One region of the Streptomyces sp. 3214.6 genome, then DNA from elsewhere that is predicted to be linked to it. Evidence: riboswitches for the same ligand, from Rfam matches in the RefSeq annotation. Region 1 holds a riboswitch; each other region holds the start of a gene.
The links. A riboswitch is a leader RNA that binds a small molecule or an ion and turns the genes downstream of it on or off. The one in region 1 is predicted to bind cyclic di-AMP.
Positions count from the first base shown of each region.

Region 2: linked by a shared signal. The riboswitch ahead of B5557_RS17290 (C40 family peptidase) and the one ahead of B5557_RS23715 (M23 family metallopeptidase) in region 1 are both predicted to bind cyclic di-AMP.
Region 3: linked by a shared signal. The riboswitch ahead of B5557_RS06660 (M23 family metallopeptidase) and the one ahead of B5557_RS23715 (M23 family metallopeptidase) in region 1 are both predicted to bind cyclic di-AMP.

Region 1 covers NZ_LT670819.1:5,253,304-5,256,571, reverse strand. Annotated here, with positions in the region: gene B5557_RS23720 (aldo/keto reductase) at 1-98, opposite strand, end outside; gene B5557_RS23715 (M23 family metallopeptidase) at 353-1,390, opposite strand; cyclic di-AMP (ydaO/yuaA leader) riboswitch at 1,400-1,566, opposite strand; tRNA gene B5557_RS23710 (tRNA-Met) at 1,867-1,940, opposite strand; gene B5557_RS23705 (dihydrofolate reductase family protein) at 2,036-3,163, opposite strand; gene B5557_RS23700 (MarR family winged helix-turn-helix transcriptional regulator) at 3,267-3,268, shown strand, end outside.
Region 2 covers NZ_LT670819.1:3,897,549-3,900,816, reverse strand. Annotated here, with positions in the region: gene B5557_RS17290 (C40 family peptidase) at 291-1,475, opposite strand; cyclic di-AMP (ydaO/yuaA leader) riboswitch at 1,483-1,648, opposite strand; gene pcrA (DNA helicase PcrA) at 1,904-3,268, shown strand, end outside.
Region 3 covers NZ_LT670819.1:1,486,247-1,489,514, forward strand. Annotated here, with positions in the region: gene B5557_RS06660 (M23 family metallopeptidase) at 277-1,182, opposite strand; cyclic di-AMP (ydaO/yuaA leader) riboswitch at 1,185-1,344, opposite strand; gene B5557_RS06665 (alpha-galactosidase) at 1,649-3,268, opposite strand, start outside.

The sequences.
Region 1 (3,268 bases):
GAGGCCGTCTCGTCGGCGGTCCAGCCGAAGACGTTGCCGCCGAGGGAGAGCGGGAAGACCTCGAGGTCGGAGGAGCCGAGCTTGCGAAGAGAAGTCATGCTTCACATCAACGGGCGCGGGCGGCACACCCATTCCCTGGGCAACACGAAGAACGTGTGAACAGCCCACGTGATCAGCCCACGTGGACGGAGCACGTGGACGGAGCACGTGGACGGAGCACGTGGACGGAGCACGTGGACGGAGCACGTGGACGGAGCACGTGAACACCCCCGAGGGGGCCCTCAGGGGTGTTCCGGGTACTACGGGTCTGACGGGCCTTACGGGTCTGACAGGTGTTCCCCGGAGGGGCGGCTCAGGGGTTGAGGCCCTTGCTGCGCAGCCAGGCCATCGGGTCGACGCCGTTGGAGTTGCCGTTCGGGTGGACCTCGAGGTGGAGGTGGGGCCCGGTCACGTTGCCCGTCGCGCCCACGCGGCCGATCACGTCGCCGGTGCCGACCTTCTGGCCGACACTGACGCTGATCGAGGACTGGTGGCAGAACCAGAGTTCGGTGCCGTCGTCCAGCGTCAGGATGGTGCGGTAGCCGTAGGAACCGGCCCAGCCAGCCTCCGTGACGGTGCCGCTGTGGACGGCCTTGATGAGCGTGCCGGTGGGAGCGGCGAAGTCCAGGCCCGTGTGGTAGCCGGAGGACCACATGGAGCCGGCCTGACCGAAGGTCGAGGTGATCGTGTACGAGGAGGTCGGCAGCGTGTACTGCTTGGCGAGCTCGGCCAGGCGCGCGGCCTCGGCCTTCTCGGCGGCCTCCGCTGCGGCCTTCGCCTTTGCGGCGTCGGCCTTGGCCTTCGCGTCCTTCTCGGCCTTGGCGACGGCGTCGCTCGCGGCCTTGGCCGCGGCGGCCTCGGCGGCGGCCTGGGCCTTGGTCTCGATCTGGGTCTGCTGCGACTCGGCCTGCGCCATGATCCGGCTGCGCAGGGCCTCACCGGCGTCGGAGGCGCTCTGGCTGCTGTCCTCGGCGGTCGTCTCGGAGCCGAAGGTCGCCAGGGCCGGCGCGGCGTCCTGGGCGGGCTCGTCGTCGGAGATGAGCGAGCCGACGTTCTGCAGGTCCGACAGGGAGATGGAGACGGGGGCCTTGCCGGTGTTGGCGCTGGCCATGCCGCCCGCGCTGATGGCGGCTATGACGCCGACGCCGAGGACGGTGGAGCTGCGGGCGAACCCGCCGCCGCGCTGCTTGGCGACGCGGTGCTTGCCGCGTACCGGGCGAATGGACTCCGCGGTGGGGCTCCACTCCTCCCAGGGGCCCTCGTCGGTGCGGTAGTCGCCGTAGCCGAAGGTCTCGGTGGACCGCTGGGCGGGCACGAACGGGGCTTCTGGGGCAGGCCGGTTGGACGCCACGCGGGCGTACTCCTTTCCTTCCGTCGCCTACCGGGTTAGCTGACGGGTTCGGAGCGGGAAGGTCTCCTACGCGCGTATACCTGCCGTGGACTCCGCGAGTTCACGGTGGCTTCCGTGCGATTCACCCCAAGGTGGTGGTTCCCCGGTTCCCTTACGGGATTCGGCACATGCGCACGGAGCCGACTCTTGTGACGGCTGGGACGACCGCGCTGCGTTATCGAACGTTAATAGACCTGGGGGCCGGTTTCCAAGCACTTCTGCTTGATCAACAACATTTTCGGCCTGGGACTTTCGCCCCATGACCGGTGAAAAACGGGCGAGTTGACGGAAGAGGCGTCCGAAAACACGGCGTACGCACAGTAACCAACCGGCCACATGTCAGGGACACGCGCTGAGGCGTCCCCGACGTGCGCTGAATTGCCCCGGATATGCACCGAGGGCCGGAACCCTTTCGGATTCCGGCCCTCGGCCTTCAGTAGCGGGGACAGGATTTGAACCTGCGACCTCTGGGTTATGAGCCCAGCGAGCTACCGAGCTGCTCCACCCCGCGTCGTTGTGACTCCAGTCTACGCTACTTCCGGGACGTGAAACACCACGTTTACCGCCGCCCCCGATGCCCCGCCCCGATCCCCCGCCCCCGCCGCCTCATTCCAGGTGCCGGTTCGAGGCCTTCGCACGCGCCTCGAACTCCGGGAGGACGAGGACGTCGACGCCCGCGGACGCCAGGAGCCCGGTTCCGTCCGCCTCCGTCACGAAGGTGTCGGGCTCGCGCCAGGCGGTGACCACCCGGCGCACGCCCGCGTCGAGGATGAGGCGGGCGCAGGGGGAGGGGCGGGAGGAGCGACGGGCACAGGGTTCAAGGCTGCTGTACACGGTGGCCGTGGGCAGCCGGGGGTCGGCGGGGTCGAGCTTCGCGAGGGCCGCCTCCTCGGCGTGCACGACCGGATCGCCGGCCTCGCGGGAGTGGCCGCGGGCCAGTTCCGTACCGTCGGCGGCCACGATCACCGCGCCGACGCTGAAGGCGGTCCGCGACGGCGGACACTGCGCCGCGAGCTCGCAGGCGAGGGCCAGCCAGTGGCGGTCGGCCGCGGCGGGGAGGAGTCCGACGCCGGGGGCGGTGGGCTGGTAGCGGTTCAGTACGACGTCCTCGATGCGCCGCGTCTCGACCAGGCGCAGCCGTCCGCCCTGGTAGCCGCCCGGCCCGAAGAGGCGGGGCGCGTCCGGGTCACCCACGAAGAGCGGGGCGACGACGAGCTGGAGTTCGTCGGCGAGGCCCTGCTGGAGCAGCTGTGTGTGAACGGTGCCGCCACCCTCGACCATGAGCCGCCGCACACCCCGCACATCGTGCAGATGTTCGAGTAGGTGGCGCCAGTCCAGTTCGGGGCCGAGCGGGACGACGTCCGCGGCGATCCCGAGTGCGCGGGCGCGCTCGGCGCCCTTGTCCGTCGTACAGACGACCTTCTCGCCGCCCGTGTGCCAGAAGTTCGCCGCGGGATCGAGCTCGCCGGAGCCGCTGACCGTGACCTTGAGGGGGTACGGCGGCCGGCCGTCGGCGACGCGGGAGGCGCGCCGCTCCGGGGAGTTCACGAGGAGCCGGGGGTTGTCCGCGCGGATGGTGCCGGCGCCGATGAGGATGGCGTCGACGGAGGCCCGCACCTCGTCGACGCGGTCGAAGTCGGCGGGGCTGGACAGGAGCAGGCGCTCGGGGGTGGTGTCGTCCAGGTAGCCGTCGAGGGAGACGGCGGCGGACAGCAGGACGTACGGGTACGGCATCGACGCGCTCCCCGGTGGCGTGGGTGGAGGTGGGCGAGAGGTGGGTGACGTGGGTTGACGTGGGCCTCTTGGTTCAAGATTGAAACAAACCTACACTGGTCGCAT
Region 2 (3,268 bases), 1.4 Mb from region 1:
AGAGCACGTGTGTGGGGCGGGTCATGGGCGCCGTGCAGGGCGTGAGCGGGGCCCGCGGGGCTGAGCGGGAGCGGTGGCGGGCGATTGCGCCGGCGCGGGGCGCGCCAGGCGGCCGCTCAGCGCGGCCCGCGCCACGTCGCTGGACACGAAGCGCACTGCCCGCTCTCGCCTCCGCCTCCGTTTCCGCGAACGAACCCCACGCGCGCGTGCCCGCTACGCAGCCCACGCGCGCGTGCGCTACGGCGTTCCCCCGCGGCTGCCTGCCGTGAGGCTCGCGCGTGTGTGTGCGCTCAAGCCGGGCGCACCACGCTGTGGATGCCCGACTCGCCGTCGTAGTAGATCGACTCCTCGCGGACGTAGGCGCCGGGCTTCGGGGCGTGGATCATCATGCCGTTGCCTATGTAGACGCCGACGTGGCTGACGTCGTCGTAGAAGAAGACCAGGTCGCCGGGCCGGGCGTCGGCGAGGGAGACGGTGGTGCCGGCGTTCACCTGGTCGTAGGTGGTGCGCGGGAGGCTGACGCCGGCGGCCTTCCAGGCGGCCTGGGTGAGGCCGGAGCAGTCGTAGGAGTCGGGGCCCGTGGCACCCCAGACGTACGGCTTGCCGATCTGCGCGCGGGCGAAGGCGAGCGCTTTCTCGGCCTTGGTGGCGTACGAGGAGTCCCCGGGGGAGGTGGACGAGGACCCGGTCCCGGTCCCGGTCCCAGTCCCGGTGTCTGTGTTCGACGAGCCCGTGCCGCTCTCCTGCTGCGCCGCGGCCTGGTCCGCGGCCTGCTGCCGGGTGAGCTCCGCCGCCTGCCGGGCGGCCTCCTCCCGCTTCTGCTTCTCGATCGCCGCGAGGCGGGCCTTCTCCTGGGCCGTCAGCCGGGACAGCAGCTCGCGCGCGTCGCCGAGCTTCTTCTGGACGGTGGCCTTGGCGGTCTTCAGGTCGCTCTGCGTGTCGGTGAGCGACGCGAGGCTCTCCGCGGCCTCCTGGCGCTTGCGCATCGTCGCAGACTGCTCGGTGGCGAAGTCGTCGACCGCACCCTTCTGGCGGTCGGTCAGCCGGCTCATCAGCTGGTTCTGGTCGAAGTAGTCCTGCGGGGTGTCCGCGAGCAGGAAGGTCGCCGTGTCGGGCGCGGAGGCGCCGGTGCGGTATTGGGCCGCGGCATAGGAACCCAGCTCCTGCCGCGCCTCGTTGAGCTTCTGGGTGCGCTGTGCGACGTCGTCCAGGAGGCCGTCGACCTGCTTGCGCTGCTTGGTCGTCTTCTCCTTGGCGGCGTTGTACTTCTCGGTCGCCGACTCCGCCTGGCGATAGAGGTCGTCGACCTTCTTCTCGACCTCCTCCAGGCTCGGCTTGCCGTCGTCCGACGGGGCGGCGTTCGCCGTCTGGGAGAGCAGGGCCACGGACGTCAGGGCGGCGGTGGCGAGAGCGGGTGTGCGGATGCCTGCCACGCGCGGGCCCGCGGAGCGCGGCTTGCGGTGCTGCGACGCCAAGGGAGGCGACTCCTTCCAGTGCTCCGCCTACCGAGTTAGCTGTCGGGTTCGGGCGGGTAGATCATCGGAAGGGTTGCCCTACGGCCGCCTCCCCGGAAGGGGGTTGGGCCGATTCACCCCAGGGTTTCGGTGGGTCCCCGGCTCCGGCTGGCGCGAGCGGGCGCGTCGGACTCGGCGGAGGCCGCGCGGCCCGGCGGGGTTCGCCGGTGGGGGTCGTACGGCCTGCCCGGCACGGTAGCCAACTCGTGTGGCCCCTGTGAAGGTTGATGGGTGATATGCCCGATACATTTTCGTGACCTCGGGCTGTGATCTCGTGCTTCGACCACGTCGGTCGCGGATCGTGACGGATGTCTGCCGGAGGGTGAGTGGGGGAGATGTTTCCGGGAGGGCGGCCGGTTGTCAGTGGCGCCCCCTAGACTCGGAGAGCGATGAGCAGCCTCTTTGACGACAGCTTCCTGGCGGACCTCCAGGGCCCCCGCGCCCACGAGGACGAGCCCCCGCCGCCGCCCGAGGACGATCACGGACCGGAGTCGGTTCCGGACGATCTGTTCGGCGGGAAGTTCGACGTGCCCCCGGACCGGGACGCCTACTACCGCGGCGGCGCCCCGCGCCCGGCGCTGGACGCGGCGGCGCTCCTGGAGGGGCTGAACGACAACCAGCGCGCGGCGGTCGTGCACGCCGGCACCCCGCTGCTCATCGTGGCCGGCGCCGGCTCCGGCAAGACGCGTGTGCTCACCCACCGCATCGCCCACCTGCTGGCCGAGCGCAACGTGCACCCGGGGCAGATCCTCGCGATCACCTTCACCAACAAGGCCGCGGGTGAGATGAAGGAGCGCGTCGAGCAGCTCGTCGGCCCGCGCGCGAACGCGATGTGGGTGATGACGTTCCACAGCGCGTGCGTGCGCATCCTGCGCCGGGAGAGCAAGAAGCTCGGCTTCACGTCGTCGTTCTCGATCTACGACGCCGCCGACTCCAAGCGCCTGATGGCCCTGGTCTGCCGCGACCTGGACCTCGACCCCAAGCGCTACCCGCCCAAGTCCTTCAGCGCCAAGATCAGCAACCTCAAGAACGAGCTGATCGACGAGGAGGACTTCGCCGCCCAGGCCGCCGACGGCTTCGAGAAGACCCTCGCCCAGGCCTACGCCATGTACCAGTCGCGGCTGCGCGAGGCGAATGCCCTCGACTTCGACGACCTGATCATGACGACGGTCAACCTGCTGCGCGCCTTCCCGGACGTCGCCGAGCACTACCGCCGCCGCTTCCGCCACGTCCTCGTCGACGAGTACCAGGACACCAACCACGCCCAGTACGCCCTGGTCAGGGAGCTGGTCGGCACCTCCGAGCACCCTGTCGACGTGCCCCCGAACGAGTACGACGTGCCGCCCGCCGAGCTCTGCGTCGTCGGTGACGCCGACCAGTCGATCTACGCCTTCCGGGGCGCGACGATCCGCAACATCCTCCAGTTCGAGGAGGACTACGCGGACGCGACGACGATCCTGCTGGAGCAGAACTACCGCTCCACGCAGACGATCCTGTCCGCCGCCAACGCGGTCATCGAGCGCAACGAGTCCCGCCGCCCCAAGAACCTGTGGACCAACGCGGGCGCGGGCGCGCGCATCACCGGCTACGTCGCCGACACCGAGCACGACGAGGCGCAGTTCGTCGCCGACGAGATAGACCGACTGACGGACGCGGGCGACGCGAAGGCCGGTGACGTCGCCGTCTTCTACCGCACCAACGCCCAGTCCCGTGTCTTCGAAGAGATCTTCATCCGGGTCGGCCTGCCCTACAAG
Region 3 (3,268 bases), 3.8 Mb from region 1:
CCGAAGAACGGTAGAAAGCGCTTGCTCCCTGACGGAGATCACTGTGGCCCCACCCTGACCCGCCTGTCGAGGGGACGAAAGGGGCTGCCACACGACCGCAACGAAACGATCATGAACACGCAAGGCCCGGTCGGCGGGCCCGGCACACGGACACACCGAAGGCCGGACCCGGGGATCGGGGTCCGGCCTTCGGCTGCGTGTCAGGCGTGTCAGGCGCGTGGCGCGCCAAGCGCGGTCAGGCGCGGTCAGACGTGTGGCGTGCGGTCGTCGGCGGGGTCAGCCGACGACGACACCGTGCGAGCGGAGATAGGCGACCGGGTCCACGTCCGAGCCGTAGTCCGGCGTGGTACGGATCTCGAAGTGCAGGTGCGGGCCGGTCACGTTGCCGGTCGCACCGGACAGGCCGATCTGCTGGCCCTCGGTCACGGTCTGGCCGGGCGAGACGGAGAGCTGCGAGAGGTGACCGTACTGGGCGTAGTAGCCGTCGGCGAGCTTGATGACGACCTGGTTGCCGTACGCGCCGCCCCAGCCCGCGGAGACGACGGTGCCCGCGCCCACGGCCTTGAGGGAGGTGCCGGTCGGGACGACGAAGTCGACGCCGGTGTGGTAGCCGCTGGACCACATGCTGCCGGCCACGTGGTAACCGGTTCCGATGGTCGCGCCGGCCACGGGCAGGGTGTAACCGCTGGAGGTGCTGGTGGTCTTCTCGGCGGCCTGGGTGGGCGCCTGCGTCGGGGCGGACGAAGAGGACGAACCCGACGACGACTTGGTGCCGCCGGTCGTGGCTTTCTTGCCGATCGAGAGCTTCAGGCCGGGGTGGATCAGCGACGGGTCGCCGCCGATGGCCGCACGGTTGTCCTGGTACAGCTTCTGCCAGCCGCCGCTGACGTTCTGCTCGTCGGCGATCTTCGAGAGGTAGTCGCCGGACCGCACGGTGTAGGTTCGGGTGCCCGTGGCGGCGGCCTTCTTCTGCGCCACCGGAACGGACTGCACGGCCTTTTCCGAAACAGACTGCGCGACCGTCTGCGCGACCGACTGGGAAGCCGAATGGACGGGGGCGGCGTGGGCGCCGGTGGCGCCTATGAGCGGAAGGGCGAGCGCGGCGCCGCCGGTTCCGGCGACGGCGATGGAACGGGTGAAGCGCTGGGACTTGGGACGGCGGTGCTTACCCTTCGCGGGCATGAAGAATTCCTCTCCGGCGCCTGCGAGGTGAGCTGTCGGGTGCGGACTGGAGATGTCCGGCCGCGCCGAGGCGCGGCTTTACCCCAAGCCTGTTCCGGGACCGGAACAGGCGGTTCTGCCTGTGGGTCCCCCGCTCCTGCCGGGTACGGGTGAGTGTGCGGACACCGGACGGCGGCAGGATTGGGCGTCCGTCCGGATTGGTGTGGAACGTAAGCGACCAGGACGCACAGGGACAAGCAGAGGTTGCACGGACAACGCATTTCTCTTGATCCGCTGCGCGAATTCCCGGTCACGCTCCGTCAATCAATAGGCCCGCTTTTCGTCAAACCCCCTTGAAAAACACGCAAATTACGTGAGCATGGCACACGACGTACGGTCACGAATATGACGCTGCTCACGCGAGACTTCCCCAGGTTTCCTTATTCCGCAGCGAGTTGGAATTAAGGTTCCAATTCGGACAGAACCCTCAGATACGTCGCAGTCGGATAACCGTCGCATCAAGGTCGCCCCGCAGTCCGGTCCGCAGCCCGCGGTGCAGCAGCACGGCCCCTCGGTGCACTTCGCCCGTTTCACGGCATTCGTACGACGCTGTCGGGTCGAGCCCGCGCAGCCGAAGCGCCGGAACGGGCTCGCCGAACCGCTGTGCCTGAAGCCAGGCGAGGACGACCGCCTCGTCGCCGCGTACGTACTGGACGGCGCTCAGGCCACCGGCCGGCGGCCGCAGCCGATAGAGGTCGCCATGCTGCACGAGAGGCCGGATCTCCTTGTAGAGGCCCACCCACTCGCGCGCCTCGGCCAGCTCCTCCTCGCTCCATTCGGAGAGGTCCCCTCCGACGCCGAGCACCCCGGCCATGGCGCTTACGAACCGGAAGCGCAGCGAGCTGACCCGGCCGTTGAGCTGGGCGTTCGGGCTGTCCGTGACCCAGGCGGCCATGACCCTGGCGGGGTGGATCTGACTGAAGCCGTGCTGGATGTCGAGCCGGTCGAGGGGGTCGGTGTTGTCGGAGGTCCACACCTGGTCGGTGCGGCTCATGATGCCGAGGTCGATGCGTCCGCCGCCGCCCGAGCAGGACTCGAAGGCGACGCCCGGGTGGGCGGCCCGCAGCCGGTCCAGCAGGGCGTAGAGGGCCCGCACATGGTCCACCCAGAGGCGCTGCGGGTAGGGATCGTCCGGCCAGCCGGCGTCGGTGAAACAGCGGTTGAAGTCCCACTTCACGTAGTCGACGGGGGCGCTGGACAGGAGGGCGTCGAGCTGTTCCCAGAGGTACTCCTGGACGTCCTCGCGCGCGAGGTTCAGTACGAGCTGATTGCGGAACTCCGTCCGCTTTCGTCCCGTTTGGAACTGCACCCAGTCGGGGTGCGCCCGGTACAGGTCGCTGTCGGGGTTGACCATCTCGGGCTCGACCCAGATGCCGAACTGCATACCGAGGGCGTGCACATAGTCGGCGAGCGGCTTCAGCCCCTTCGGGAAGCGGTCGGGGTTGGGCCGCCAGTCACCGAGCCCGGCGTGGTCGCCGGTGCGCGCCCCGAACCAGCCGTCGTCGACGACGAACAGCTCGACGCCGATCGCCGCGGCGCGCCGGGCGAGGGTCGCCTGCTGCTCCTCGGAGATGTCGAAGTAGGTGGCCTCCCAGGAGTTGAAGAGCACCGGCCGGTCCCCCTCGGCGTCCGGGATCACGTGCGCCCGCTGGTAGGCGTGCCAGGTGCGGCTCGCCCCGCCGAACCCGGCGTCGCTCCACAGACCGGCGAAGACGGGCGTGATGAAGGACTCCCCCGTCGCCAGGCGCAGCAGGCCCGAGTCGTCGTAGCCGGCGCCACCGGTGATCTGCACGCGCGCGTCGGGGAGCTGGGCGACGGCGATCCGCCAGGAGCCCGACCAGCCGAGGGCACAGCCGTAGACCTCGCCGCGTTCCTCGGTCGCGTCGGTGTCCAGGGCGACCCAGGGCAGATGCTGGTGCCCCGTGTGGCCGCGGCGGCTGCCGATGACCTTCTCACCGTAGGTGAGGGGGGAGACGGTGAGCCGGGACTCCGCGGCCCAGCGGCCGTGCAGCTGCGACAGCCGCCAGCCCTCGCGCTCGGGCAGGGT